Regions from separate parts of the Borborobacter xinjiangensis genome, predicted to be linked through region 2. Evidence: predicted binding sites of a transcription regulator. Region 2 holds the regulator's gene; each other region holds the start of a gene.

What was found. The regulator LexA, encoded in region 2, represses DNA repair genes until DNA is damaged. The targets are predictions, from matches to a motif close to TGTTCNNNNTGTGTTCNG.
Region 1: ACLKMW_RS19055 (cytoplasmic protein) is a predicted target of LexA. The motif match lies at 5,630-5,647, and genes of this name have one in related genera.
Region 3: ACLKMW_RS10080 (helicase-related protein) is a predicted target of LexA. The motif match lies at 2,461-2,478, and genes of this name have one in related genera.
Region 4: ACLKMW_RS16250 (ImuA family protein) is a predicted target of LexA. The motif match lies at 3,426-3,443, and genes of this name have one in related genera.

What each region holds. Positions count from the first base shown of each region.
Region 1 is NZ_JBLLVA010000020.1:67,873-75,288, reverse strand. Features, by position in the region: gene ACLKMW_RS19080 (superoxide dismutase) at 1-404, shown strand, start outside; gene ACLKMW_RS19075 (c-type cytochrome) at 641-1,081, shown strand; gene ACLKMW_RS19070 (cytochrome c) at 1,099-2,049, shown strand; gene ACLKMW_RS19065 (S9 family peptidase) at 2,069-4,183, opposite strand; gene ACLKMW_RS19060 (Ros/MucR family transcriptional regulator) at 4,641-5,066, shown strand; gene ACLKMW_RS19055 (cytoplasmic protein) at 5,186-5,488, opposite strand; gene ACLKMW_RS19050 (helix-turn-helix domain-containing protein) at 5,715-6,131, shown strand; gene ACLKMW_RS19045 (DUF6456 domain-containing protein) at 6,134-6,931, shown strand; gene ACLKMW_RS19040 (SufE family protein) at 6,944-7,372, opposite strand.
Region 2 is NZ_JBLLVA010000005.1:94,279-101,694, reverse strand. Features, by position in the region: gene ACLKMW_RS08415 (TniQ family protein) at 1-1,541, shown strand, start outside; gene ACLKMW_RS08410 (acylphosphatase) at 1,905-2,189, shown strand; gene ACLKMW_RS08405 (CBS domain-containing protein) at 2,319-2,750, opposite strand; gene ACLKMW_RS08400 (rhomboid family intramembrane serine protease) at 2,898-3,626, opposite strand; gene ACLKMW_RS08395 (PAS domain-containing protein) at 4,017-4,655, shown strand; gene ACLKMW_RS08390 (PilZ domain-containing protein) at 4,801-5,418, shown strand; gene lexA (transcriptional repressor LexA) at 5,537-6,256, shown strand; gene ACLKMW_RS08380 (ComEC/Rec2 family competence protein) at 6,542-7,416, opposite strand, start outside.
Region 3 is NZ_JBLLVA010000007.1:39,219-46,634, reverse strand. Features, by position in the region: gene ACLKMW_RS10080 (helicase-related protein) at 1-2,317, opposite strand, end outside; gene phbB (beta-ketoacyl-ACP reductase) at 3,261-3,983, opposite strand; gene ACLKMW_RS10070 (acetyl-CoA C-acetyltransferase) at 4,083-5,261, opposite strand; gene phaR (polyhydroxyalkanoate synthesis repressor PhaR) at 5,537-6,139, shown strand; gene ACLKMW_RS10060 (GlcG/HbpS family heme-binding protein) at 6,359-6,790, shown strand; gene ACLKMW_RS10055 (hypothetical protein) at 6,791-7,186, opposite strand; gene rpmF (50S ribosomal protein L32) at 7,349-7,416, opposite strand, start outside.
Region 4 is NZ_JBLLVA010000015.1:22,328-29,743, reverse strand. Features, by position in the region: gene ACLKMW_RS16260 (error-prone DNA polymerase) at 1-1,000, opposite strand, end outside; gene ACLKMW_RS16255 (Y-family DNA polymerase) at 997-2,478, opposite strand; gene ACLKMW_RS16250 (ImuA family protein) at 2,399-3,406, opposite strand; gene ACLKMW_RS16245 (metallopeptidase family protein) at 3,652-4,080, shown strand; gene ACLKMW_RS16240 (DUF1737 domain-containing protein) at 4,153-4,359, opposite strand; gene ACLKMW_RS16235 (NAD(P)/FAD-dependent oxidoreductase) at 4,502-5,671, shown strand; gene leuD (3-isopropylmalate dehydratase small subunit) at 5,751-6,356, shown strand; gene ACLKMW_RS16225 (hypothetical protein) at 6,431-7,249, shown strand; gene ACLKMW_RS16220 (RidA family protein) at 7,267-7,416, shown strand, end outside.

The sequences.
Region 1 (7,416 bases), on a different contig from region 2:
TCTTCAACAACGCGGCCCAGCACTACAATCACGTCCATTTCTGGAAGTGGATGAAGAAGGGCGGCGGCGGCAACAAGCTGCCCGGCGCGCTTCAAAAGGCGGTCGACAGCGATCTTGGCGGCTATGACAAGTTCAAAGCCGATTTCATTGCCGCCGGTACGACGCAGTTCGGCTCGGGCTGGGCCTGGCTTTCGGTGAAGGACGGCAAGCTGGCAATCTCGAAGACGCCGAACGGTGAAAACCCGCTCGTGCATGGCGCCGCGCCGATTTTGGGCGTCGATGTGTGGGAACATTCGTACTACATCGACTACCGCAACGCTCGCCCGAAATATCTCGAGGCGTTCGTCGACAATCTCATCAACTGGGACTACGTGCTCGAACTCTACGAGAAGGCGAAAGCCTGACACACGGCGAGCCCAGCTCGATCAACGAAACCCCGGCTTGTCCGGGGTTTTTTGCATGTTATTACAAGGCTGGAATCACGACTTCCTCACGCAATGGTGAGGAGAACATGAACGGTTTTTCGGCCATCTTCCGTTCGCTTGCCTGGTTCGCCATGCGTTATGAGATCGGAGGTTCGGGGCCCCTTGTCCAACGCGAAATGCGCCAGGCAAAATCATTGCAATCCGGAGGTCATTTCATGAAAAAACTCATACTAGCTGTCTCCGCCCTGGCGTTAGCAGGCTCTGCCGCATTTGCCGACCCGATTGCCGACCGCAAGGCGATCATGAAGGCAAACGGCAAGGCCGTCGGCGTGATCGCGCCCATGGTCAAGGGCGAAAAGCCTTTTGACGCCGCAGCCGCGCTTGATGCGCTGGAGACGCTGAGCGAAGATGCGCAGAAGATCGATGTCGCGGCATTGTTCCCGAAGGGAAGCGAGACCGGCGGCAAGACGGAAGCTTCGCCGAAGATCTGGGAAGACATGGCCGGCTTCCAGGCAAAGGTCGACAAGTTCAGAGCCGACGCCGCTGCGGCGGTCGTGGCAGCGCCCGCTGACCTTGAGGCGCTCAAGGTTGAATTCGGCAAGGTTGCGGCCAATTGCGGCGGCTGCCACGAGACCTTCCGCATCAAGAAGAGCTAAATTCTCGACCCCAGCCAATGAGCATGTTCCGGAAACTCAGCCTCGCAGCCATTGCGCTGTGCGGCGTAAGCGCAGCCGCCCTGTGGGGGCTGACCTCGCCGACATGGCTCGACGGCGAGGCGGTGGCAGCGCTTGGCCCCGGCGATCCGGTCAAGGGCGAGCGAATGTTCTGGGCTGGCGGCTGCGCATCCTGTCACGCGCGGCCGAAATCGCAAGGTGCTGCGCAACTCGAACTCGTCGGCGGCGTCGAATTGAAGACGTCGTTCGGCGTCTTCGTTGCGCCTAACATCTCGCAGGACGTTGAGGACGGCATTGGCGGCTGGTCCGAGGCGGATTTCGCCAATGCGGTGCTAAAGGGGGTTTCTCCTGCAGGGAGGCACTATTATCCGGCGTTTCCTTACCCCTCCTATGCGCGGATGCAGCCTGCCGATGTTGCCGATCTCTTCGCTTTCATGAAGACGCTGCCGGCGGTGTCCGGGAAGGCGCCCGATCACGAGCTGTCCTTTCCGTTCAATATTCGTCGCGGCATCGGGCTGTGGAAGTTGCTCTATGTCGACAGCGCGCCTGTGATCGCGCTCGGTGAGGCGGCATCCGAGCCCGAGCGCCTCGGCCGGTATCTGGTCGAGGGGCCGGGCCATTGCGGCGAATGCCACAGTCCGCGCGGATTTATCGGCGGAACCGACGAAAGCCGGTGGCTGGCGGGAGCGGTCGCTGCCGAAGGGGAGGGCGTCGTCCCCAACATTACCTCGGGCGAGGGTGGCATCGGCTCATGGTCAGAGGCCGACATCGCCGGCTATCTCGAAACCGGTTTCACGCCGGACTTCGATTCGGTCGGAGGCTCGATGGTCGAGGTGCAAAAGAACATGGCGAAGCTTAGCGCCGAAGACCGCCAGGCAATCGCCGCTTACCTGAAGGCAGTTCCCCCGCATCCGAACGGATATCCGCCGCGCAATCAGCCGGAAAGCTGATCGCACAGGGATGCGATGGTCAAGCCGGATCGGCCGATGCCTTGCCGGTGACTTTCAGCGCGAAAGCATAAGTGAAGGCGATCTCCTCAAGCCGGGAAAATCGGCCTGATGCACCGGCATGGCCGGCATCCATGTTGATTTTGAACAGGACCGGATGGTTGTCCAGCTTGAGCTTGCGCAGCCGCGCCACCCATTTCGCCGGCTCCCAATAAGTGACGCGCGGGTCGGTGAGGCCGGCAACCGCAAGGATAGGCGGATAGGAGCGTGGCGCCACATTGTCATAGGGCGAATAGGCGGCAATGGTCTTGTAGTCCGCTTCGGAGGTGATCGGGTTGCCCCATTCGGGCCATTCCGGCGGCGTCAGTGGCAGTGTGTCGTCGAGCATCGTCGTCAGTACGTCGACGAAAGGAACTTCCGCCACGATCCCCCCGAATGCTTCCGGCGCCATATTGGCGACCGCCCCCATGAGCATGCCGCCGGCCGAGCCTCCCTGGGCGACGATACGATCGTGAGCGGTGTAATGCTCGCCGGCGAGGTGGCGCGCCGCGGCGATGAAATCTAGGAATGTGTTGGTCTTCTTTTCCCGCTTGCCGTCCTCATACCAAGCATAGCCCTTGTCCTTGCCGCCACGGATGTGGGCAATTGCATAGACGAAACCGCGATCGACCAGGGACAGGCAATTGGTGTTGAAGCCCGCCGGGATGGTGATTCCGTAAGAACCGTAGCCGTAAAGCAGGCAAGGCGCCGAACCATCGAGCGGGGTGTCGCGGTGATGGATGAGCGAAATCGGCACCAGTTCGCCATCATGCGACGGAGCCATCAGACGACGCGTCACATAGCGGGCGGGATCGTGGCCGGAAGGCACTTCCTGAGTCTTGAGCAGCACACGCTCGCGCGTGCGCATATTGTAGTCGAAAAGCTGGCTCGGCGTCGTCATCGACGAATATGAGAAGCGAATCGTATCGGTGTCATATTCGTAGGAGCCGGCAAGGCCGAGCGAAAACGCCTCCTCCTCGAACGAGATCAGGTGTTCTTCAGCCGTGGCGCGGTCGTGGATGACGATGCGCGGCAGGCCGTCCTTGCGTTCGAGGCGCACCATGAAGTCCTGAAAACCCATGACGGAAAGGATGAGGCGGCCGGGTTCATGGGCGACCAGCTCTTTCCAATTGGCCCGGCCGGGTGCGCCGACCGGCGCGGTCATGATCTTGAAATCCTTGGCGCCATCGGCATTGGTCAGGATGAAGAAGATGTCGCCGCCTTCCTCGAGATCATATTGCAGCCCGGTTTCACGAGCGGCGACCAGATGCGGCTCGGCCAAGGGGTCAGCAGTGCGCAGCAGCCGGTATTCGGAGGTCTCGTGATCATTGATACCGATGAAAATCCAGTCGTTGCGCCGCGAGCCGCTGACATTCATGAAGAAACCGGGATCGGTTTCTTCATAGACCAGTCGGTCATTGGCGTGATCGGCGCCGAGCTTGTGGAACAGGATCTTCGACGGCCGGTGGTTCTGGTCGAGCCTTGTGTAGAGAAAGCCATCATTGGCGGCATTCCAGACGCCGGAACCTCCGGTATCGGGCACCACGTCGGCCAAGTCCTTGCCATCCGCGAGGTCGCGAACGTGCAGCGTGTAGAATTCCGAACCCTTGTCGTCGAAGGCCCAGACCAGGCGCTTGTGATCGGATGAATGATCGACGCCGCCGATGCGAAAATACGCTTTGCCTTCGGCTTCGGCATCGCCGTCGAGTATGATTTGCTGCGTGCCGCCGTCGCGTGGAGTGCGGAAAAAGCGAGGCTGCTCGCCACCCTTCTTGAAGGAGGAGCCATATGCGAATGGGCCATCCTTCATCGGCACCGAAGAGTCATCCTCCTTGATTCGGCCTTTCATTTCCTGGAACAGCCGTTTCTGAAGGTCGACGGTGTCGGCCATGAGGGCCGTCTGGTAGGCATTTTCAGCTTCGAGGTGGCTGCGGATGGCGGCATCCAGAAGCGAGGGATCGCGGAATACGTCCTGCCAGTTTTCAGCCCGCAACCAGGAGAACTCGTCCGTTCGAGTGACGCCGTGACGCGTGTCGGTTGTCGGGCGCTCCTCGCTCCTGGGGCTCTCGATATCAGGAAATGTTCCGGCTCGGGTCATCGTCGCCTCGCTTGAATAGGGTTGTCGAGTGCCGAATGAACACGAGCATCTTTCGGGTTCAAGAGGTTTTGGCACCGTTCCGGCTCGATCGTGCGTGCCTCGGCATCGACGGCAGCCATGGGGCTTGATAAAGCGTGTACTGATGCGATACAGCCCTGCGCTTTAAAAGGACTACTCAGGGTTGATTTAGAGAAGATAAAAGGATGTAATCCTACGGAGCTACACGCGACATGTTGTTGCAGTCAACGTAGAACGGAGGTGGATGAGACGATAGTCCGAAAATAGGTGCTTGTAATAACTGGAATGACTGATAACTGTTTCATTTTATAAAAAACTATTGAATTGACTTACTTTAACGGTATAGGAATGTAGCGAGCTACGATAACGTGGCTAACTCCTGCAAATCATGATGCGCCGCAGGGGGCGCTACTCGAATTTACGTTGGGCCTGAACGACTATGGACGCTGTCGAAACACCAAGCAGAACTCACGATATGCTGATTGAACTGACGGCCGACGTCGTCGCCGCCTATGTCAGCAACAATCCGGTGCCCGTCGGAGAACTGCCGAATCTGATCGCGGATGTGCATGCAGCGCTTGGACGCATCGGTGGCGCCCCTGAGCAGCCGCCGGCGGACAAACAGAAGCCGGCGATAAACCCGAAGCGGTCCGTTCACGACGATTACATCGTCTGTCTCGAGGACGGGAAGAAGTTCAAGTCGCTGAAGCGTCACCTGATGACGCACTACGGCTTGTCGCCCGATCAGTATCGCGAGAAGTGGGGCCTTGACGCGAACTATCCGATGGTGGCGCCGAACTATGCTCAGGCGCGTTCGCAACTCGCCAAGAAGATGGGGCTTGGCCGTAAACGCGCCGGCAGGTGATCGACCGGGCCAAGGAGCATATTGCGGCGCCTTCGGGCGCCGTTCTGCTTTTGTGAACGCCATTTTTCGGGCGGCGGCTCGCTTTTGGCGCACAAAGCGAGGGGTGCGCGCACCTGTTTTTAGGCGCAACCGCCTTCAGCCTGTGGCCGCCCACGGGAGACCAGGCGATCCAGCAACTGCTTCAGGGCTATGTGTCGGTTAAGGTCATAACTCCAATGACGTCGCAGGCCTTTCAGCCGCTCCCGCTCGATTGCGCGCTGGAGCCGCGTGACGAGTTTCGATCTTTCCTCCTCGCCGGCGGCAAGTGCCGCTGAAAGATCGATACCGCAGGCGAGCTGCAGCGCAGCCATCTGTCGTGCATTCGCGGCTTCTGCGGATAGGCGGGTTTTGAACGCTGCGGATTCGGCGCGTATGTCATTCATCGTAGGTGGGAACCCCATTGTGGTGATGCCGGCACTATCGAATGCGGTCTCGGGGCGGGGACGAAGTGAGCGCGAAAACGCATCCGCCCTGCGGAGATGTCGTTTGTTATCAATAAATTAACGATCACGATCTGGGGAAATCGTTCGTCCTTTGTTCACATGTTAGCCATTGTGCAATATAAGAACTTATTCCTATTTCTGTGGAGGGCAGAGTTCAGTACACGCGATGGCTACAGCATCCAGAAAATATTCGCAGGACGCCGACATTTCAGCGAAACCAGTGGCGTCGTCTTCCGCGACAAGGGAGGGCGGCGGTGTACGCGGTGAACGTGCCGTCGAAGTCTGCGAATGCATGATGGATATCGTTTCGGCACTGTTCAACGTTTCAGGCAAGGAGTTGCGCAGGCCCGGCAGAACCGGGCTCGACGTCTCGCGTGTGCGACAGATCGCGATGTATGTGACCCATGTCGTGCTGGGCGTGAGCATGGCGGACGTGGGACGAGGGTTCGGGCGAGATCGCACCACGGTCGTGCATGCCTGCCATCTGATCGAGGACATGCGCGACGATGAGGACTTCGATCGTGTCGTAGTGATGACCGAGCGTGTCGCGATGGCCGCATTCCGCGACCGGTTGGGCTTGTGACCATGAGCGGACTTGCGGAGGCAGGAAAGGCCAGGCTGCGCATCATGCGCTTTCTGGCTGGCGGTCCAGGCAGGGTCCGGCAAGGGGCCATTGCCGGTACGCTACTGCTGGAGGACAAGAACGGGCGCACGACATCGTTGGATCAGGCTCAGCTTGTCGAATTGCTGCGCGACGGCATTGTCATGCGTGAAGGCGAAAATATCGTGCTGTCGGCTGCGGCCAAGGCGTCGATGTCGCGTGGGAACGCTGCGAAAGATCATCGCGACCTGGATGCGATCGCCCTCGAGGTGAATGGAGAAATGTCTCAGGCGATCGTCAACCTGTCAGAATCGCCGCTGGGGCATCTGATGCGGCGGAAGTCCAAGGGTGGCACGCCGTTCCTCTCCAGAGCGGAATTCGAGGCGGGAGAGCGGCTGCGAGCGGATTACACGCGCGGCCAGCTCATGCCGCGGCTCGGGGCGAATTGGGTGGCAAGCGTGGCGTCCGGCCGGCGCGGCGGTGTCGGCGGCGCGGTCGAACTGACGGATGCGGCACTTGCAGCGCGACTGCGCGTGGAGCGTGCGATCGTGGCCGTCGGACCGGAACTGTCCGGCGTTCTGATCGATGTCTGCTGCTTCCTGAAGGGGCTGGAACTTGTGGAGTCGGAGCGCGGGTGGCCGGTTCGGTCGGCCAAGATCGTGTTGAAAAGCGCGCTCGGTGTTCTCAGTCGCCACTATCGGCCGCAATCCGCCCCGCGTCACCACGAGCCGCCGCCGGTGCTGCATTGGGGCAGCGACGACTATCGGCCGGAAATAATTTAGCTGACTCTGCGCTCAAGCGTCCTGCTTGAGCGCTACCTCGGCATCCCGCTTGATGCGCTTGACCATGGACCGCAGCCCGTTGGCGCGTTGCGGGGTGAGATGTTCATCAAGACCGAGCGAACGCAAGACGGCTTCCGCGTCGGTAGCAAGGATATCGCTGGCACGCCGGCCGGAGAACAAGGCAAGCATGATCGCCACCAGGCCGCGCACGATGTGGGCGTCCGAATCGCCTTGGAAGCGGATAACCGGATCGGCGCCTTCATCCTGATCGGTGAGCAGCCAGACCTGGCTGACACAGCCGGGAACCTTGTGGGCATTGTCGCGCGCAAAATCCGGGAAGGGAGGCAGCGAATCGCCCAAGTCAATGACATAGCGATAGCGGTCTTCCCACTCATCGAGGAAGGCGAAATCGTCCTGGATCGACTGAATGCTTGCTGTCATGGGCCTGATATAAGCACGTCGGCCCGCAACGTCACGGAAAAAGA
Region 2 (7,416 bases):
ACCGCGTTCGGATGTGTCCCGCCTGTATGGCCGAGGACGTGAAGCGCCTCGACTGCCGCGTCGCCGCCCGGCCGCACCGCCGGAGCATGTGGCTCATCCGCGGGGTCCGAACCTGTGCCAAGCACGGAATGGCTCTAGCTGAAGTCGGAAAGCTCGATGGCCCGAACGTCATCCACGACACATCTCGAATAGTTGCGGACGCCGTTCCCCGGTTGCAGTCGTTGCTGGACGCTGCGGTACCGCGCTCGCCGTCGCCGTTCGAACGCTATCTCCTCCGGCGACTGGACGGCAGGACTGCCGGATCGTGGCTTGATGGGTTGCCTATGTATGCGGCCCTGCACCTCCCGTTCGTGGTCGGCGCGGTCGCGGCTCGCGGGCCTGGTGTTGTTCTGGATGACTTGGACGACGACGATGCACGGCGCTGTGAGGCCTCGGGCTTCCACATCGTTGACAAGGGCACCGCGGGGATCAGGGCGTTTCTTAACGAGCTTCAGGCTCCTTTCCAGGACAGCCGCTCGGCCAAGGGGCCCAAGGTTATGTACGGGCGCTTGTACGACTGGCTGGCTCACGAATGCCGCGACAAAGCCTACGATCCGGTACGCGACATCATCGTGGACCACTCCCTGGACACGCTGGCCTTCGGGCCCGGCGACGTTCTGTTCGGCCGTCAGATTGCCGTGCGCCGGAAGCACTCGGTCCGGTCCGCGTCGCAGGAATTCGGGCTGCACCCAAAGCGAATGCGCCGGATGCTCCAGCGGGCAAACCTGACAGACAGCGGTGTCAGCGGCCCCGCCAACAACAAGGTCACGTTCGACGCGGCAGAAGCCGAGGCTCTCCTGAAGGGACTGGCGGAGTCCATGAGCATGGAACGGGCCCGAGACTACCTGAACGTTCCCCGCCCACACGACCGTGGCCTAATGGAGCGGGCCTTCATCAAGCCGATGATGGATGGCGGCCGGGTCAAGGGCGCACATGCGTTCCTCAAGAGCGATCTCGACCACTTTCTCGAGCGGCTGCTGCGCGATGCCGATCCGGCCCTCCACGGCGATCCTGAAATGGTCCCGCTGATCGCAGCCGCCAGGCACTCCTGCTGCGCCGTGATGGATGTCGTCACGCTGGTGCTGGACGGGAAGCTCACCCGGGTGGGCCGCGATCCCGGCCAGGCGGGATTCCTTTCCGTCTTCGTGGATGCAGAGGAGGTCCGGCCGCTCGTAACGGGCCCCGCCTACGAGGGGCACTCCTTGCGCGACCTTGAGAAACTCCTTTCCGCGGGGACCTATGCGGTAAAGGCCCTGGTCGAGAACGGATTGCTGACAGCCGAAACCGTGAAGAATCCCGTGACCGGATGGATGCAGCCGATCGTCCGCGAGGAGGACTTGCAGCGGTTCCGACAGGAGTACGTGTCGCTGCACACGTTGGCGCGGGAACGGGGCGAGCATTTCGCGCGGGTGAAGAAAGCGCTTGTCGCCGCCGGAGTGGTCCCGGTCGGCGATCCTGACGAGCTGAAGCAAACGCTCTACCGCAGGTCCGACATCCCGTAGGCACCAGAACGCATTCCGCAGCCTTCCAACCCCCGTCCCCTCCGGGCCGGGGGTTTTCTTACGTTCGCAAGCAGGTAGTCCCAGCCGAAACAAGGATTCTGAGCAGACTTCGTGCGAGTAAGCGATGAGCAGCGTTGACGTGATGCTATAAAATGTATCGCGATTCCAGCTACTTACCTAGCAAGCTGAGCGAGAATTAATGACGCATCAGGGGACTGGACCTTATGATGCTTGCGAGTCCACCAACCGGACGCGCGGTGGACCGCAAAGTGGAAGCCGTTTTCGGAAGAATCCGATGCTCCAACAAAGAGATAGATCGACAGTATGCGTCCGTCAGGACGCACGTCGATCTAGGAGCTAGCAATGAAGGGTGAACGCAAGGCGATGCTGGTGCGCATCGAGGGCCGGGTGCAGGGCGTCAGTTTCCGCGTCTGGACCCGGGACGAGGCGGAGAGGCTCGGTCTGACCGGATGGGTTCGCAACGAGAATGACGGCTCCGTGGCAGCGCTCATCGCAGGATCGGATGCCGCGGTTTCAACGATGCTGCAACGCTTTCGGCTCGGCCCGCCCGGGGCATCCGTCACCAGCGTTACGTCTGACGAAGCCGATGCCGACCAGGCGCCGACCAGCTTCAGGATCACTGGCTGAAGCGGAGCCATCTGGCTCGCCGCCTCGGGCCACCGGAACGATAAGACCGTGCACCTATCCTTAGCGCCTTGCCGCATTCCGGATTGATCGGGAATGCGGCTAAAGCCGATGCGCTCCTCGCGTTAGGGGCTAAGCAGTTGCGATATACGCCCTGATCTCCTCGGCCTCGCGTTCGACTTCCTCGATACGGCGCTTGACCACGTCGCCGATCGAAACGATGCCATCGAGCAGGCCGTTTTTCTCAACCGGCAGATGCCGAAACCTTCCCTTGGTCATGATCTCCATGACTTCGTTGACGGTATGATGTTCGTTGCAGATGTTGACCTTCGGGGTCATCGCGATGCGAACAGCCTGATCCAGCGCGGCCGCGCCTTCCCTGGCGAGGGTCCGGACGATGTCGCGCTCCGACAGTATACCGACGATCTTATGGTCGCCATTGGTGATCACCAGCGCGCCGACCCGGTGATCGACCATGATTCTTACCGCATCAGCCAACTTCTCGTTGGGACCAAGCGTGAAAACATCGTGGCCTTTCTCTTCCAGAATTGCCTTCACGGTCATGGCGACCATGGCGACCTCCTATTCGTAATCTTCAAAGCCGTCGCGGACATCCGCAAAAGCTTGCCCCGTCGCAACCATGGTGCGCCGGGATCGGGATCATTTCAAGCGGCTCCCAATTTGCGGCGTACCGCAGTACACAGGCTTTCCCTAACGCTGCGACATCCGCTTTGGTTCGAAAAATTGGATGCCGAAGAAACCGACCAGAAAGCCGCCGACATGCGCTTCCCACGCGATGCGGTCCGCCTCGCCGGGCGCAAAGCCCACGATGCCGGTGACCAGGTTGACGATCATCCACACGACCAGAAACGTCACGACGGTGCGTGAACGAAAGACGGCTGCCACCGGCAGCGGCAGGCCGGCGAAAGCCGGCTTCCCGGACGAACGATCGATATGAAAGCCGAATCGCGCGGCAGCCCCCATCATGCCCGAAATCGCGCCGGAGGCGCCGACCAACGGTGCCTGGTCCAGCGGATGCAGGCCGTAGTGCAGCCCGGCGGCGGCAAGCCCCGACACGGCCCAGAACAGCGAAAACCGCAGCGCTCCCAGCCGGTTTGCCAGTGGGGAGCCAAAGGCGGCAAGCCAGATCATGTTGACCAGCAGGTGCGCAACGCCGCCGTGCAGGAACGCATAGGTGAAAGGGCTGGTGAAGGCATAGACGTCGATGATGAACTGCCCCGAATAGCGGATCGGGATAAAGGCCGCACGCAACAGAACCCCGATATCCTGCTCCTGCGTCAGCACGTAGACGCGCAGCAGATGGATGCCGACGCAAAGGCCGATGGCCGCGATCACAATGCCGGGCAAATTGAACATCGGCTCGCCGCGGCGGCGAACCTTATCGGCCCCGTCATATTCATTTGGATTCCGCTCGGTCATCTTGTCTCCAGCTACACGGCAACCCTTCGCAGCATCCAAGTCGGGCGCGGGCGCCTGCAGCCTCTAACCCCGGCATGGGCGAATCACCAAGAAAAAAGCCGCCCAGCGTTTCTGCTGGACGGCCGGTCGAGCCCCCCTGCTCTCCCAAAAACCTTGACTGAAGTGCTGCCGATCGCCGCGAGGCGACCGCTGCTGGAGTGGTTTCAACGTGCCATACAGCTCTCTACTCCGCAACGTATACCAATCATTAACCTTAACACATCCGATCGGTTAACAAGCCGGCATACGCTCTGGCACGCAACCTGCTTCGCCCCGCATGTAGTTCCTCGAACAACGCCTTTCTGTTTGTCGATGGAACACCGGACGGCAGATTGTGCGGAGCGGAGCGGTATGAAACAGAACGGATCGATCGACCTGTTCCATTATTGGAATCGACTGCGGGACGGGCGTCCCGCACCGAGGCGGACAGAGGTCGAGCCGGCCGACATCAAGACGCTGTTGGCCGACACTTTCATTCTGGAGCGCGACACGCGCGGTGAAGCGGTATTCCGCCTCGCCGGCACCCGGCTTTGCGCCACATATGGGCGCGAGCTCAAGGGCTTTTCATTTCCCTCCCTGTGGCGCGAAAAGGACAGGCGGCTGCTCGCGCGGCTGGCCTACGGCGTCTTTCATGCCAAGTCCGTCGTCGTCGTCGTTTTCGAGGGCCGCACGCGGTGCGGCAAATCCAATCCGTTCGAGCTGCTTCTGCTGCCGCTTGAAGGTGGCGTGGAAAGCCCGCGCGCCATCGGCATTGTCACTCCAGGCGAGAGGCCGTTCTGGCTTGGCGCCGACCCCATAACCGATGCGCTGATCGAGTCGGTTCGGGTCGTCGATCCCGACTGTGAGCCGATGTTCCTGAAAAACCGTCCAGCCGTCACCGTGCCGCCGCTCGCCCCCAGCCAGAAAACGCTCTCGGAATCGGCTGATTCTCTCCGTGGTGGCCGACGCATACGTCACCTCGTCGTGCTTCCCGGCGGGCTCGACGAGTAGATCCCTGCCCTTGCAGTCCCCTGGCGTGGCCCAATGACGACGGCACGCTGCCGCCCTCGTGGCTACGGCTCGTTAACCAGTGTGGCGTAATTTAGCGGCTAGAAACTGGCGCAGCCATGCGGGAATTCGAGCGAACAGGGGCATCATGAGGGCGGCGGCGATCCACCAGGCGCCAACTGCGGTAGAAAAGCGCGGCTTTCAACGCGTCCGCGTGAAAATCTATGGCCGCTTCATGCTCGAAGATCGCACGGAACACCCCTGCCAGGTGGTCGATATGTCACCGGGCAATGTCGCGCTGCGTTGCGACCGCATCGGCAACCCCGGCGAAAAAGTCATCGCCTATATCGATCATATCGGCCGCGTCGAGGGGGTCGTGACCCGCACTATGCAAGACGGATTTGCGATGACGATCATCGCCTCCGACCGCAAGAAGGACAAACTCGCCGCACAGTTGACATGGCTTGCCAACAAGCATGAACTCGACCTGCCGGAAGACCGCCGCCATGAGCGTGTCGCACCGCGCAATCCAATGAGCACATTGCAACTCACCGACGGGCGACAATATCAGTGCCGGATCATCGATCTGTCGCTGTCGGGCGCTGCGATCGAAATCAGCGTAAAGCCGGCCCTAGGCGTTCAGGTCACGCTCGGAACGATGCGTGGACAGGTGGTACGCCATTTCGAGGATGGCGTGGCTATCGAATTCGCCGTCATACAGCGGCCGGAATCGCTGGATGCCGAGTTCAGCCGAAGCCTTTCCTGATCTGCGCTCCGAGACGCGTCTCTCTCCCACTTTTCACCGATTTAAACGGTTGCGGAACACAACTGGAACAGATAGTGTTTGTTCCGGGTTTGTTTTTCTTTGATTCTTCGGGGTGGCGATGCTCACGCGCAAACAACACGAGCTTCTCGTCTTCATTCATGAACGCCTGAAGGAGTCGGGCATACCACCCTCCTTCGACGAGATGAAGGAGGCTCTGGATCTTGCTTCGAAATCCGGCATCCATCGGCTGATCACCGCCTTGGAGGAAAGAGGCTTCATCAGGCGCTTGCCCAATCGGGCTCGGGCGCTGGAAGTTCTGCGCCTGCCCGATTCCATCGCGCCCGGTCTTGCGCCGCAACGCGCGAAGTTTTCGCCAAGCGTCATCGAAGGCAGCCTTGGGCGCCGCTCGCCCGAGCCTGCTCGCGGGCCTGTGGCGGAGAACGACGATTCAAACGCCTCCGTTTCGATTCCGGTGATGGGGCGCATCGCCGCCGGCGTGCCGATCGACGCAATCCAGCACAAGACCCATTCCATCTCCGTGCCGCCGGAGATGATCGCCGGCGGCGAACATTACGCTCTGGAGGTCAAGGGCGACTCGATGATCGAGGCCGGCATTTTCGACGGAGATACGGTTATCATTCGCAATGCCAGCACCGCCAATCCTGGCGAGATCATCGTGGCATTGGTGGATGAGGAAGAGGCGACGCTGAAACGGTTTCGCCGCAAGGGCGCGTCAATCGCGCTGGAGGCGGCCAATCCGGCCTATGAGACGCGCATTTTCGGACCGGATCGCGTGAAGGTGCAGGGTAAGCTGGTCGGGTTGATCCGCCGCTACTGAGGGTCTTTCGGCGGCAGGTGCGCCTTCCCTGGTCTCGATTGCGTTGAGGCCAGCCCTTCGCTTCCAGATGACAGGGTGAGATTGCGGGAGCTTCTGCGCCCCAGCTTTTACTCCTTGGAGCGCCATGCGCCCCAATCGACACCCAGGAATTCTTTCGGAAACCGGCTTACACTCTTACGGTCATGCCCTGGCCTCGGCTAATCGCTGGCATCACCGGATACCACTTGAGTGCGTTTACGCGAGACCGGGGCGCTTGGGGTGAGATGTGCTGTTGCTCGTGTCCGTTTATTTGAGCGTCCGACTGTCTCCCGAACTGGTTGTTGCATCTGCATTAGACGCATTTGCCCGCCGAGGCGCCTTTCGGCGGTAGGGCGGCAATCCACGAGCCTCGCGCGAGAAGCGCCGTTGAGTATGCCACGGACGATACGGACGGCTAATGGCAAAGCTGATTTCGGCTCGTGAACCAGTCGCTGCCTCGGATAATTGGATTGCAGCGCTCCCATATCTCGCAAGCTCGCGTTTGGTGACCACCAGCGTCCGACGGTTTTCGCATACATTACTCGCCGTCGCATCATCGACCACTACTACGGCCGCCTGTCCGCATGCAGGTTTGGCTGATGCCGCGTCAAGCGCATGTGCAATCACTGCGCCTGAAACATGACGTACGAGGCAAAGTCCGGCATCGCACACGAAACCGTCCGTGACTGGCGGCAAAGTGCCGGCTGCGCTTGGATTGGCCATCTTAAGAACGTCCGGCTTCAGTATCTTTTCTGCCCGAAGCGCACGCTGCCAGTTTTCGATGGTGAATTCGTTCGGGCGTGCGCGATTAACCGCCAGGCGCTGTTCGCCCACCGGCACTGCGACCAGTCGAGCGTCTTCGGACACCAATATGTCGGGCGGGCGGACATTTGCGACCGTGACGAGGCCGACGAGTGCGAATGGCAACGCCGTGACGCGCAACCGGGTTGTGGCCATAGTGGCGATGACGAGAGCCACGGTCCACAGCACGACGGAATGAACAGAAATGAGCCCCACCGCATCAACGGGCGAGTGTTGCGAGAGCCATCGCGAGACCGCGATCATTGCGGCAAGACCCTTGGCCATGACGAAGAAGAACGGCCCATCGAGACCGAATGGCATGGCAATGGAGCCGGCGACGG
Region 3 (7,416 bases), on a different contig from region 2:
CGGCCTTCCAAGCTAGGGCCGGCCGGATCAGGTCGGCCAGACGCTCGAGAATGTCGACGCGCACGGCCCGCCGGCCGAGATTGCGAAAGCCCGCCAGCTTGTAGAATGCCTTGTCGAAGGCCGGGTCGATGATGACCGAGGTGCGGCCCGCCGCCAACGAGTGGACCACGTCTCCGAAGCCCGGCAATTCCTTGCCGTCGTTCTTCAGCGCCCATAGCAGCGTCACCAGCCCGGCCGGTCCGGGCTTCAGCAGCGCGGGCAGGAATATGTGATAAGCGCCAAAGCGCACGCCCAGCCGCCTCAGGCTCGCACGGCCCTCCTGATCGAGCGTCTTGATATCGTCGGCGATTTCGCGGCGATTGATCAATCCGAAATTCTCGACGAGCTGGAAGGCGATGCCGCGCGCAATTCCAGTCAGTTGCTCGGCATCCCTGAGCGCGATCAGCGGCTTGAGCAGGGTTTCGATCTGGAAATTGACGAAGCGATCAGCGCGCGCGGCGACCTTGTCGCGCGCCGGACCGGTGAGTTGCTCGTCGGCAAGCAGGATGACGCGGGGTTTCAGCGCGTCCTCCCCGGCGACCAGCGTACCGACCGGCGAGCCGATCCAGCGCAGCGTGCCGTCGGAGCTGAGCGCGAGATCGCCATTGGCGCAGGTCGAAAAACGCTCCGCGCGCGTCTCGAACTCGGCGGCGAGCGCTTTTTGAGCAGCCGCCCGGATGGCCTTGCCGTCTTCCCCGGCCGCGGTCTGGTCGGCGGTGAATCGGAACCCTTGCAATTCCCCGACATGATGGCCCTCGACGAGGACCGTTCCGGAGGGGCTGATTTCTGCTTCTGGCATGGCATTTTCTCTGAGGCGGCGCATAAGGACGGAAGTCCTGCGGTCTACAAAACGTTTCGTCAACCGGTCATGCAGCGCATCTGACAATCTGTCTTCGATTTCTCGCGTCTTTTCCTGCCAGTGTATCGGATCGGCAAGCCAGCCAGGCCGGTTCGAAACATAGGTCCAGGTGCGAATCTGAGCGATGCGGTGCGAAAGCGTATCGATGTCGCCTTCAGTGGTGTCGGCGCGGCGCACCTGCTCGGCCATGTAGTTTTCATCGACATGGCCACGGTCGGCGATGTCGACGAAGATCGAGGCGACAAGATCGGCGTGCTGTGCCGGGGCGATACGGCGGTAATCGGGAAGCGCGCAGACCTCCCATAAAAGCGCTACCCGGTCGCGGCCGGTCGCCAGTGCCTTGATGTCGGGGTCGCGCGAAAGCTGTTCCAGCGCCTGCGCGTCCACCGCCGGCAGCGCCCGCGTCAGTCCCTCGACCGGCGCCGTCGCCTCAATGGAATGTTTCAGCGCTTCGAGGCTGGAAAAATCGAACTGCACCGTGCGCCATTGCAGCACCTTGACCGGATCGAAGTCGTGACTCTCGATCTTGTCGACCAGTTCGTCGTCGAAGGGATCGACCTGGCCGGTGACGCCGAACGTGCCGTCGCGTAGATGCCGTCCCGCGCGTCCGGCGATCTGCCCGAGTTCGGCCGCCGTCAAGGCCCGGTATTGAAAACCGTCGAACTTTCGGTTTTGGGCAAAGGCGACGTGGTCGACGTCGAGGTTCAGACCCATGCCGATGGCGTCGGTGGCGATCAGATAGTCGACGTCTCCGGACTGATAGAGCGCGACCTGCGCGTTGCGGGTGCGCGGCGAAAGCGCGCCGAGAACGACGGCCGCACCGCCGCGCTGGCGGCGGATCAGTTCGGCGATGGCATAGACCTCGTCGGCTGAGAAGGCGACGATCGCAGAGCGTCGCGGCAGGCGGGTGATCTTCTTCGAGCCCGAATAGGCAAGATGCGACAGGCGCGGCCGCGTCACCACCGACACGCCGCGCAGCAGCCGCTCCAAAATGCCGCGCATGGTGGCCGCACCCAGAAGCAGCGTCTCCTGGCGGCCACGCAGATGCAGAATGCGGTCGGTGAAAATATGGCCGCGCTCCAGATCGCCGGCAAGCTGCACCTCGTCTATGGCGACGAAGGCTGCATCCGTTGTGCGCGGCATCGCTTCCACCGTGCAGACGGAGTAGCGCGCGCCAGGCGGCAGGATCTTCTCCTCGCCGGTGACCAGCGCGACTTTGTCGGCGCCGACCTTTTCGCAGACCCGCCCATAGACCTCGCGTGCCAGAAGCCGCAGCGGCAGGCCGATGATGCCGCTTTCATGGGCCACCATCCGCTCGATCGCCAGATGGGTCTTGCCGGTATTGGTCGGCCCGAGCACGGCGGTCACATCGCGGCCGGAAAGCAGGAGCGGGGCGGATTGTCGGGGTTCGATGTTCATCGTAGGCGGTTCGGCCTTTCCCACGTGTGTTTCGCGACCCATGCTGACAGGCCAACGCGGTAATTTCCAGGCAAGTCGTCTCGCTGCGACAGATAGGCAGTCGGAAGCGGAAACGGAAGCGGAAATGTTGGAGAATTAACGGGTGGAACGAGTCTGGAACGAATCGGCGACGAATCGCTGACTCTCGACGATTCATCTTTTGTTCGCCCCAACATCTAGTTGCACACCAGATTTTTTCACCAGATGCTGAATCGATGTCTTCGGGTGCGGAGAGATTCGGGGGAGGGGCGTTAACTTATGCCGGTCGGGGTTGGTCTCTCTCACATAAGCCATTGAAAATCAATGATTTTTATTTGTCCCAAGGACCTGTCTTCGGTGCCTGTTAACTTTTCAGCCAAACACGGAACGAACAGGCGACGAATCAGCGATTTATCGGCTTTCCTGATTTGTTCCACACTAGATATAGCACTTGACAGGTTTTTCGGCTCGACATGCTGAATCGTTCGGAACGCATTTCGAGCGAATTTTAGCGATCGTGTTAACCTTTGCGCATGGCGTGACTCGCCAGGTCCAAGCGAAGCCGCAATTGTTAAGGTCCCCTCAAGATTGTTTAACCTTGTATGACCGACGCACAGGTCCTGTCGGCAAGCTCGCGTTAAGTCTGCGGTCAAAGCCGGAACGAAGCGGCGACGAATCACTGATCGGGCGGGTTTCCTGCTTTGTTCACCGCAACATCTTGTGTGGTGACGGGGCCGTGCGTTCAAAAAATCGCTCGGAAAGTCGCCCATGCTGCAACGCCCAGGCATCTTCGTTAAGGCAATTGTGTCATTGCGGGACAGGTAAGCGGGCGCGCCGATTGCCGGGGCGGCTTGCATTGCCCTCGAAATAACAAAAGCGATCGCCGGAGACGGCGCCGCTCGGCGGCGCCGTTAGCCGTCCAGCTTCAGACGAAATACTGCCCGCCATTGGCGGTGATCGTCGAACCGGTGATGAAGCCGGCCTCGTCGGAGGCGAGAAAGACCACGCAGCGTGCGATCTCCTCTGGCTCGCCGAGGCGGCCGACCGGAATCTGCGCGATGATCGATTCCCTTACCTTTTCAGGTACTGCCATGACCATGTCGGTGGCGATGTAGCCGGGGCAGATGACGTTGACCGTGATGCCGGCGCGTGCGCCTTCCTGCGCGAGCGCCTTGGTGAAACCGATATCGCCCGCCTTGGCCGCCGAATAGTTGGCTTGTCCGGCCTGTCCCTTCTGGCCGTTGATCGACGATATGGTGATGACGCGGCCAAACTTGCGGTCGCGCATGCCGCTCCACAGCGGGTGCGTCATGTTGAAGACGCCGTTGAGATTGGTGCCGATGACTTCGTTCCACTGCTCGCGGCTCATCTTGTGGAACATGGCGTCACGGGTGATGCCAGCATTGTTGACCAGAACATCCACCGGGCCGAGATCTGCCTCGACCTCGGCTATGCCGGCTGCACAGGCGTCGTAGTCGGCCACCGACCATTTATAGGTAGCGATGCCGGTTTCTTCCCTGAATTTGGCGGCCGCCTCGTCATTGCCGGCATAATTGGCTGCAACCTTGTAGCCGGCATCCCTCAGCGCAATGGAAATGGCCGCGCCAATGCCGCGCGAGCCTCCGGTGACGATTGCTGTTCTGCTCATGGTGTCCTCCTCCCGATCATTGGGCGAATAGCGGGCAGCGAATGGCGAGTAGGGGCTCCCTCCCGCGTGCCTGCGCCACTCATCCTATTCGCTGTTCCCTCAGCCCATCGCTTCCACGCACATGGCCACACCCATGCCGCCGCCGATGCACAGCGTGGCGAGACCCTTCTTGGCGCCGCGACGGCGCATTTCGAAGACGAGCGTGTTGAAGATGCGGGCGCCCGATGCACCGATCGGATGGCCGATGGCGATGGCGCCGCCATTGACGTTGACGATCGCCGGGTCCCAGCCCATGTCGCGGTTGACCGCGCAGGCTTGCGCCGCGAAAGCCTCGTTGGCTTCGACCAGGTCGAGGTCGCCGACCGACCAGCCGGCCTTTTCCAGCGCCCGACGCGAAGCAGGAATGGGTCCGGTGCCCATGATCTGCGGGTCGACGCCGGCGGTTGCCCAAGAGGCGATGCGCACGAGCGGCGTGATGCCGCGCCGCGCGGCTTCCTCTTCCGTCATCAGCACGACAGCGGCCGCCCCATCATTGAGGCCCGAGGCGTTGGCGGCGGTGACAGTGCCTTCCTTGTCGAAGGCCGGCTTCAGCTTCTGCATCGCCTCGATCGTGGCGCCGTGGCGGATATACTCGTCATGGTCGACCACGGTATCACCTTTCTTGCCCTGCAGGGTGACGGCGACGATCTCGTCCTTGAACTTGCCGGCCTTCTGCGCGGCTTCCGCCTTGTTCTGGGAAGCAAGTGCGAACTGGTCCTGATCGTCGCGGCTGAGCTGCCATTGCCGAGCGATATTTTCGGCGGTGTTGCCCATGTGATAGCCGTTAAAGGCGTCGATCAGCCCGTCCTTGATCATTGTATCGATCAGCTTGAAGTCGCCCATCTTCACGCCGGCCCGCAGATGCTGGCAGTGCGGCGACAGCGACATCGATTCCTGGCCGCCGGCGACGATGACCTTCGCGTCGCCGGTGGCGATCTGCTGCATGCCGAGCGCGATCGAGCGCAGGCCGGAGCCGCACACCTGGTTGAGGCTCCATGCCGTGGTCTCCTTCGGCAAGCCGGCGCCCATCGAAGCCTGGCGCGCGGGGTTCTGGCCCTGTCCGGCCGTCAGCACCTGTCCGAGGATGACCTCGTCGACCTCCTGGCTATCGACGTTCGCCCTGGCCAATGCCTCCCTTATCGCGACCGCACCCAGTTCATGGGCAGGCGTGTTGGCGAATGAGCCGTTGAAGGAGCCGACCGGTGTGCGGGCGGCGCTGGCTACTACGATTGCGGACATTTTTGTCTCCAAAAAACTCGGAAGGATCGTCGAAAGGCGCAACTGATCGACTTTTCTTGCCCTTTCGCGACCCCGAGTCAAACGCGAAATGGCGCGGAGACGGGCGAGTCTTAGCCGGCGAAAAGCAAAGCCGACGGAGATTCAACGGACAAGCCCAGACAAATTCGTGCACTGCACAAAGGACTTGGAATTGACGACGGTTTGCGCCTATCCTCACGCAAAATGCGGTCGATACGGCTGCCTGCAGCAAATTCCGGTGTCCGGGGAGGATGTTGATGCCCGCAAAAGACGATCCGGTGGTGATCAAGAAATACGCCAACCGTCGGCTCTACAACACGGGTACCAGTACCTATGTGACGCTCGAGGACCTCGCCGAGATGGTCAAGAAGGGCGAGGATTTCACGGTCCAGGACGCCAAGACCGGCGAGGACATCACCCATCCGGTCCTCACCCAAATCATCTTCGAACTCGAGAACAAGGATGGGCAGAACATGCTGCCTATTCCGTTCCTGCGTCAGTTGATCGCCTTCTACGGCGACCAGATGCAGATGATCGTGCCGAGCTTTCTGGAGCAGTCCATGTCCGCTTTCGCCAAGGAGCAGGAGCGGTTTCGCGAACAGATGAAATCCGCGATCGGCAAATCGCCGATGGATATGATGAAAATGGCGACGCCGATGAAGGCCCTGGAGGAGCAGACCCGCCGCAACATGGAAATGTTCCAGCAGGCCGTGCGCCTGTTCGCGCCATTTCCGTCTCCCAATACCGCCGCGGCATCGGAGGAGCCTTCGAAGAAAGATGCCGATGAACACCCCGACGATCTTCAGGAATTGAAGGAGCAGATCGCCGCGATGCAGCGCAAGATCGATTCAATGGGGTGAGAACCGTCCGGCCAAGGGCCGGCGAAAAGCCAACGATTTGGCTTTTCGAGGTTCGAACGCCCGGAGCCCTAGCGGAGGGCAGGAACCGAGGCTCGAACGCCCGGAGCCACCTCCGAGACTCCGAACATCCCTAAGCTGATCACACAACCACTCCCCGGCCCAGCCGGACCACCCAACCCCGCCAACATTGGCCGGACCAAACCCGGAGACTGAAAAAGCATGTCAAAATTGACGCTCGACAAAGCCAACGAAATCATCGGCGCGGCCCTCGCCAAAGCGGGCGAACTCATCCTCAAGCCCCTTGGCGTCGCCGTGCTCGATGCCGGCGGTCACCTCGTCGCCTTCCAGCGGCAGGACGGCGCTTCGCTGCTGCGGCATCAGATGGCGTCGGGCAAGGCCTTCGGCGCACTGGCGATCGGCATGGGCTCGCGCAAGCTGGACGCTTTTGCCAGGGAACGGCCGCATCTCATGGCGGGCGTATCGGACGTGTCGGGCGGCAGGATCGTGCCGGTTCCGGGTGGTGTCCTGGTCAAGAATGCGGAAGGGGACATCATCGGTGCGGTGGGCATTTCGGGCGATACGTCCGACAATGACGAAGCGGCGGCCATCGCCGGCATCGAAGCTGCCGGTTTCGCGGCGGACGGCGGCTGATCAGCTCAGATTGACGTCGCGCCCGGCCGAGCGCAGCGAGACCGCGAAACCGGCGAGCACGTCGATCAACGCAATCACCATCAGCGTGAAGAAGACGGGGTGGGCCGCGCCGCTGACCATCAGGAATTCGACCAGGAAGGCGACGAAGACGATGATCGACAGAAGGTGGTCGACCACCGAGATGTTGGAGGTCCGCGTCGACTTCATCATTTCGCCGAAAAGCAGCAGCAGGGCGACGACGACCAGGAGATTGCCGACGGTCATCGTCCACAAGCCGCCCGACATCATCTGCACGGAAAACAGTTCCGTGGCGAAAGGGTCGGGGCCGAACAGGCCGGCAAGCCCGAGATTGAAGATGATGAAGGGAATGATCAGCAGCGGTATCATTGTGAGCATCGATCGTCTCGCTCCAGCATTTTGAATCTGCCCGACCCTGTTCTGGAAGGTTCAAATTCAGATGCGATGATAACGCTGTTCATCGCGCGTTTGAAATGCGCTTCAAATGAAAAAGACCGGCTTCGAGCCGGTCTTTTTGAATGCGCAAGGCAGAAGAAAAGCTCAGCTTTCCTTCGGCGTCAAAACCTGGCGGCCGCGATACATGCCGGTCTTCAGGTCGATATGGTGCG
Region 4 (7,416 bases), on a different contig from region 2:
AACGGGCGAATTTCACGATATCGTGGACGGTCAGGAAGTAACGCGCGTAATTCAGGCCTTCGACGATTGCGAGTTCGTGCTTGAGACCGTCGATTATCGTCTTGGGGATACCATTGGGATAACGCTCCCGCGCACCCTCCCAGGCCAGTCTTTCCAGCTCTTCCTGGGCAGAGAGTCCGGATTTCGTGATTTCATCCGGATAGTTGTACTGGAGCTGCTCCAGCGAGAAATCGAGGCTTTGTGCGAAGCGGAGCGTCTCGGCGAGTGCTTCCGGGTGGCTTCGAAATAGGCGCGACATTTCGGCCGGCGGCTTCATGTGGCGTTCGGCATTGGCCGTCAGGTGGAATCCGGCCCGGTCGACCGGGACGGTCAGCCTGATGGCGGTCAGGACATCCTGAAGCGGGCGCCGGCCGGGATCGTGATAAGCCACGTCGTTGACCGCCATCAGCTTCATGCGGGCGGTCGCGGCCAGGGCGGCCGCCTGCTCGATTCGCCAGCGGTCGTCCCCGGCATAGGAGGGCGAAACCGCAAGCCGTATGTTCTGGCCGAAACGCTCACGCAAACCATGCAGCAGGCGCAGCGTCTCATCCTGGCGGACCGAAAAATCCGGCAATATGGCAAGCGACAGACAATCGCTGAATTCCAGGAAATCCTCGCGGCGGAGATCCGGATCGCCTTTTTCGCCGCGCATATTGGCCTTGGTCAGCATGCGGCAGAGATTGCCCCAGCCCATACGGTCCTGCGGATAGGCAAGGATATCCGGCGTCCCATCGGAAAAGACGAGGCGGCAGCCGGGATGGTAGGCGAGCTTTGCTTCGTCGGCCATCTTCCAGGCGCGCACCGTGCCCGCCACACTGTTGCGATCGGCCAGCCCGAAGGCCGACAGGCCCAGACGATGCGCCGTCGTTGCCAGTTCCTCGGGCGAGGAGGCACCGCGCAGGAACGAGAAATTCGACTGCACGGCGAATTCGGCATAGGCCGCTCCGGCAACCGCGTTCATGCGAAAAGCCCCTGCATGAACCAGCGCGGACTGGCCTCGGTGGCGCCATAAAGCCCCTGGCGGAACAGCCAGTAACGACGACCATTGCGGTCTTCGACACGGAAATAGTCGCGCGTGGCTTCCTGCGCGTCATCCCGCCACCATTCCGGCGCGATGCGCTCGGGCCCCTCGGCGCGCACGACATCGTAGAGCGCGCGGCGCCAGCGGAAGCGGAGGGGCGGACCCTCCGGTATTTCGGCGGCCGTCACCTCGAGCGGTTCGGGACGGGAAAAGAGACGGATCGGGCGCATCGGCCGGAAATTTCGAACGGCTTCGGCTTTCACGGATTTTGCCCGAACAGGCCTCTTGCCTGCTTCGCCAAAAGGCACGCAAGAAACTGCCCGCTCCGGTATATGGCTTTCGACGTCGACGGATTTGCGCACCGTGCCGCTGCCCAGGCGGGCGCAGACGCGGTCGACGAAGAGCGCCAGATCCTCGTCATCGCCGCGATCGTCACCGACGAAATCGGCCTGGTCGGCCTCGAACGGCGCACTCGCCAGAACCGACAGGCGGACGAGATCGAAACCGTAGCCGGCATCGAACGCCCCTTCGAGCGCCTTCAATCTCTCATGGAACAATTTTCCGATCAGGAACGGCTCGCGCAATGGGCGCGAAGCACCAACCCCGATGCGACTGACCGCGCCGTCGACACGAAACAGCATGAGCTGCAGGGCACGCGCGCCCTCCTCCCGCCGTTCGAGGTCCGGCTTCAAGCTGAGCGCAAGCTGGAAAACCAGGCGCTCGATCTCTTCCATCAGGCAAACGGGCTCCATCAGGTGCCGCTCGACCGACAGCGGCGCGACGGGCAGACGCGGCGATATCGCCTCCTCCAGATGTCCCAATGCCTGGTCGAGACGTGTCAGCAGCATCTTGCCGAAGCGGCGCGCCAATGGCGCGCGCGGCGCCTGCAATATCCCGCCCGTGGTGCGCAGACCGACACTTTCGAGACTTGCGATCGTTGCCGGGGCAAGGCGCAGCGCCGCCAGCGGCAGCGGTGCCAGCGTCTTTTCCTCCGTGCCGGGCGCGATGATGGGTTCGGCGCAGAAATGCGCCGCAGCCCAGGCAGTGCCGGGCGTCGAGGCAAGGCCGGCGCGGACATCGAAGCCTTGATGAAAGAAGCGAGCCATGAGGTCGTCAAGCAGCGGCTTTTCGCCGCCGAAGAGATGCGCGCAGCCGGTTATGTCGAGAAACAGACTGTCCTCGCCGTCGATCGCCACCAGCGGCGTATAACGGTCGCACCAGTCGGCCAGGCTTTCGAGCAGTCGGCGGTCGGCCACCGGGTCCATTTCGATGACTTCTATGCAAGGGTGCATGGCGCGCGCATCGGCAATGCCCATGCCGGGCTTCAGCCGTAGCGCTTCAGCCTGCTCGTCGAGGGCGGCGATGCGCTGCGTGTTGTTCTCGCGGTGGCTGATGACCAGCGGCGGCCGAGCGGCCAACGGCCCTGAACGCCACGACCGACCCAGGCGCCGACGCAATATCCGCTCCGTGCGCAGATGCGGAAACCACAATGCCAGGATTCGCTGTCCCGGAACTTCCTGGCTGTCGATCTTCGAATGTGCGTTCATCGGCGTTCCACTCCAGCGTGAACTGTCCGGGCGGGGCAAGGCGGCTCTTGTCGATCCTGACCGTGAAGCCGGGTGGGCCGATAGTGCCGTCCAGAAGGCCAGCCATCGTCCAGCGCGGCGCGGCTGGAGCCGGCGAGACGACCAACCGCACCGGGGCTGCGGTCGGTTCGGCCTCGCTGGCCTGCCGCAGCAGGAAAACCGGCCGGCCGGCTGACTGCGCACGGCGATGCAGCCGCCTGGTGGCGGTAAGGTCGAGATTTCGGGAGCTGCCGCGGACTTCGAGCAGAATGGCTGAGAGCGCTTTCATGCCGGCCGCCTCGCCGGCAATCCAAAGGACATCCGAAATCTTCGCCGCCTCTGCGATCAGCAGGTGTTCCAGTTCGATGCCGAAACGGGATGCCAGACCCGGAACATAGGGAAAGCCTGCTTCCTGGAAAATATCCGTCGCGCCGATCCATAGGAGGGGCAAGGCAGGACCTGCCTGTTCCTTCAGTATCCGCCCGGCAAGCGCCAGCGCAAAGCCCGTCACTGCTCCGGCATCGCGGGTTTCGATCCCATGGATTTCCGTCAGAGCCGCTTTCGGCAGGCCGCCGTCAAGAGCTGCGTCGAAATCAGCCGCGCCAGTGCGAAGGAAGCGGCTTTCCGGAACGGCCACGCCGTCATGCCGGAAGATGAAATCTGCCTGCTGGGGATGCGCGTCCTCGGGCGTTGCCGGGCTTCCTGGCAGCGCGCCTTCTATCCGGGCAATTTTCCGGCGCAGGGCACAAACGGCCTCCTGCGCCACGGCGGGTGCCACCATGACGGCCTGCTCTTTGGTATGTTCATGTTATGTTCTTATAGATTCCAGAGCCCACTCGAAGAGTCAAGCAGGTCTTTGAGGAGAATTTATTCCTGCCGCAACCTGCCGGGAAACCAAGGTTTTCCCACACACGATCCTGCTCGAAGCCCTGCAACCTCCGAGGTTCCGCCCTAATTTCTCACGGAAGCGGCAAAGGCCTCGAAAGCCTGTCCTCGACAGGCTATATGCGGTCAAAAGGAAACAGAATGGCTCGCGTCTACAAGAACCGCTCGTGGCATGATCAGCTTTCGCCGTCGATGGAAGAAATGGAATTCATGGCGCTCGAGGCCTATGCCCATCTGCCCGAGGATTTCAGGAAATTTACCGGCGAAATAATCATCCAGATCGCGGAATTCCCCACCGACGAAATCATGGACGACCTGTCGCTGGAAACGCCGTTCGACCTGCTCGGCCTGTTCGAGGGCCGGGGCATCGCCGAACGCTGGAACCCGCACACCGGCGAGGGTCCCAATCGGGTGACGCTCTACCGGCGCGCCATTCTCGACTACTGGGCCGAAAACGAAGAGACGCTAGGCGACATCGTTACCCATGTCCTCATCCATGAAATAGGCCATCATTTCGGCCTGTCGGACGAAGACATGGAAAAGATCGAAGAGGCGGCCGATCAGAATTAGAGCACCGGACCGAAAAGTGAAATCCGGTTTTCGGAAAACCCGATGCTCCAATAAAGCGATAGATCGAAGCCGTCAGAAGTCGCCGAGCTTCATACCGGGATCGTAATCGACGCCCTCGACATCCTTCACCACGGCCTGGCCGCAGCGCATGGTGCCGGTGTCGGGATCATGAGAATAGGTCGGCGAGCCGAAGAGATGCCACCCCTTGTTCAGCGCCGCCGTCACCTTATGGCAGAAGCTCGCATCGTCCGGCGCGGTCAGAAAGCGGTAGAGTTTCATTGCCTCGGCTCCCATCGCCGCTTCATCGAAAATCTTCCAGGCGGCGGCTCATGTGGTCTTCTTGCCCGGCAATGCTGGCTCTTGCAAGACCCAGCCATGAACCCTGATAGGGTTTAGACAGTCGGATATCCAAGGACAGCACATGGCCCGCTACGACGTCATCATCATCGGCGGGGCGATCGTGGGAAGCTCGGTCGCCTATTATCTGCGCCAGGAAGGATTTTCCGGCTCGATCGCGCTGATCGAGCGCGATCCGCAATTCACCCATTCGGCGACGACGCTTTCCTGCGCCTCCATCCGCCAGCAATTCTCGATTCCCGAAAATATCCGCCTCTCGCAGTTCACGCTGGCGCTGTTTCGACGTCTGGAACAGGAATTCGGCGAAGATGCCGATATCGGCTTTCGCGAAGGCGGATATCTCATCCTCGCGGGAGAAAGCGGCCTCCCGATCCTGCGGCAAAACCATGCGGTCCAGTTAGCCGAGGGCACCGATATCGTTCTGGAGGATGCGGACGCGCTGAAACGGCGCTTTGCCTGGTTGTCGACCGAGGGCATCTCGGCCGGCGCCTTCGGCCGCTCCGGCGAAGGCTGGTTCGATGCCCACGCGATGTTGATGTTGTTTCGCAAGGCGCTGCGGCACAAGGACATCGATTTCCTCAGCCATTCCGTCACCGGCATTCAGCGCTCCGGCAATCGCGCCATCGGGGTGTCGCTCGACAATGGCGAAAGCATCGAGGCCGGAACCATCGTCAACGCGGCCGGACCGTCGGCCGGCAAGATTGCCGCCTTGGCGGGCATTCCCCTGCCGGTGGAGCCGCGCAAGCGCAGCGTCTTCGTATTCGAGGCGCGCGACAAATTCGCCGACATGCCGCTGATCGTCGATCCGAGCGGCATCTATGTGCGGCCCGAGGGCAATGTCTACATCACTGGCGGCGCCGAATCCGAAGACGGCGAAGAACCCGCCGATCCGTCGGATTTCGAACCGGACTGGCCGCTGTTCGAAGAGACGATCTGGCCGGTTCTGGCCACGCGCGTGCCGGCCTTCGAGGCGATCAAGGCCACCCGCGCCTGGGCCGGGCACTATGACTACAACACGCTCGACCAGAACGCGGTGATCGGGCCGCATCCCGAAGTCGGCAATTTCATCTTCGCCAACGGCTTTTCCGGCCATGGTCTGCAGCAGGCGCCGGCTGTCGGCAAGGCGCTGGCCGAACTTCTGGTCCACGGCGCCTACAGGACGATCGACTGCTCGGCTTTCGGCTATGAGCGCATTGCCGAAGGCCGGCCGTTCCGGGAACTCAACGTGATTTGACGTGGCCCCTTTGATTCGACGCGCCCTTTGTGTAAATCGGGGCCGAGACACTTCCCGAACAATCGACGGGCCAGAAGCCATGGATAAATTCACGACACTGACCGGCATCGCCGCTCCACTGCCGATCGTCAACATCGACACCGACATGATCATCCCCAAGGATTATCTGAAGACGATCAAGCGCACCGGCCTTGGCAAAGGACTTTTCGCGGAAATGCGGTTCAACGAGGACGGCTCGGAAAATCCGGATTTCGTGCTCAACAAGCCGGCTTACCGCAACGCACAGATCCTGGTGGCGGCCGACAATTTCGGCTGCGGTTCCTCGCGCGAGCATGCGCCTTGGGCGCTTCTCGACTTCGGCATCCGCTGTGTCATCTCCACCAGCTTCGCCGACATCTTCTACAACAACTGCTTCAAGAACGGCATCCTGCCGATCGTCGTCAGTCATGAGGATCTCGACAAGCTGATGGACGACGCTTCGCGCGGCGCCAATGCGACGATCACCGTCGATCTGGAAGCCCGTGAGATTCGTGGGCCCGACGGCGGCGTGGTGAAGTTCGACCTCGATGAATTCAAGCGCCATTGCCTGCTGAACGGTCTCGACGATATCGGCCTGACCATGGAGAAGGCACCCGCCATCGACAGCTTCGAAAAGAAGAACGCCGAAAGCCGGCCTTGGGCCTGAGCGCCTCGGCGGCTTGACAAGCCGCCTTCCACCGCTGACCCTCCGCCCGATTCTTTTCGCTGAAGGAGCTGGTGATGCGGAGTGTGCGGGCGCTGGTCCTTGGGGTAATTGTCGCGGCAGGCGGTTCCGCCGCCGCGCAGGAAAAGGCGCCGGAAAAAATCGCCTTCGAGGGTGGCGCGTTCACCATCACCGAAACCGCCGATCTCGACAAGATTCTTGCCTATGACGGCCGGCAGATCGCCCGTAACTACGTCGTCTACTTCAACCGCGTCATCGAGCTTTCCGGCACCAAGGTGGCGCTGTTCGACGTCGGCAATGGGGGTAATGCCTGCGGACCCGCCACCGTCATCGCCTGGAAGACAGAAACCGGCCTGCAAAGCGACACGGTCGGTGAAGATTGCGGCGCTCCGCCTGCCGCCGCGACCGGAGACAAGCTCTACTTCGTGCCCTACCTGCTCCCGGGCGCGACCGTGCCTGTCCAGGCATGGTCGCCCGACGAACGGCTGACGGTCGCCGGACAACTTGCCTATACACCGCAGCCGGGCACCAAATGGACCGATCTGGAGACGACCACGCCCACATACATCGTTGACGCCTTCGCCAATCAGGACGTCTACAAGGCAGCGGAGAGACTGCTCGGCGCCTCGCTCAACGATGTCGCAACGGGACTGTCGGTCGGCAGCGGTTTTGAGCAAACTTCGTCGGGTATTCTTTACGGACATGGCTGCGTGCCGCATGCCTGCGGCAGTGCCGACGCCTTCATGGCTATCGATCCGCGCGGCCGAAAGCTCTATTTCGCGCAACAGGGTGACAACCCGCCGCTTGCCGCCTGGCCGCAGTTAAAGAACTGGCCGAAAGAGCTGCGCAAATTGATGGAATCGGCCCTGAAATAAAGGTGGGGATTGACCGGATGCGCAAGCTCATTTCCACCGGCTCGCCCTTTGAAAAGACCGCCGGCTATTCGCGGGCAGTGGTTCAGGGCGACTGGTGTTTCGTGTCGGGAACGACCGGCTACGACTATGCGACGATGACAATGCCCGACAGCGTCGAGGAACAGACG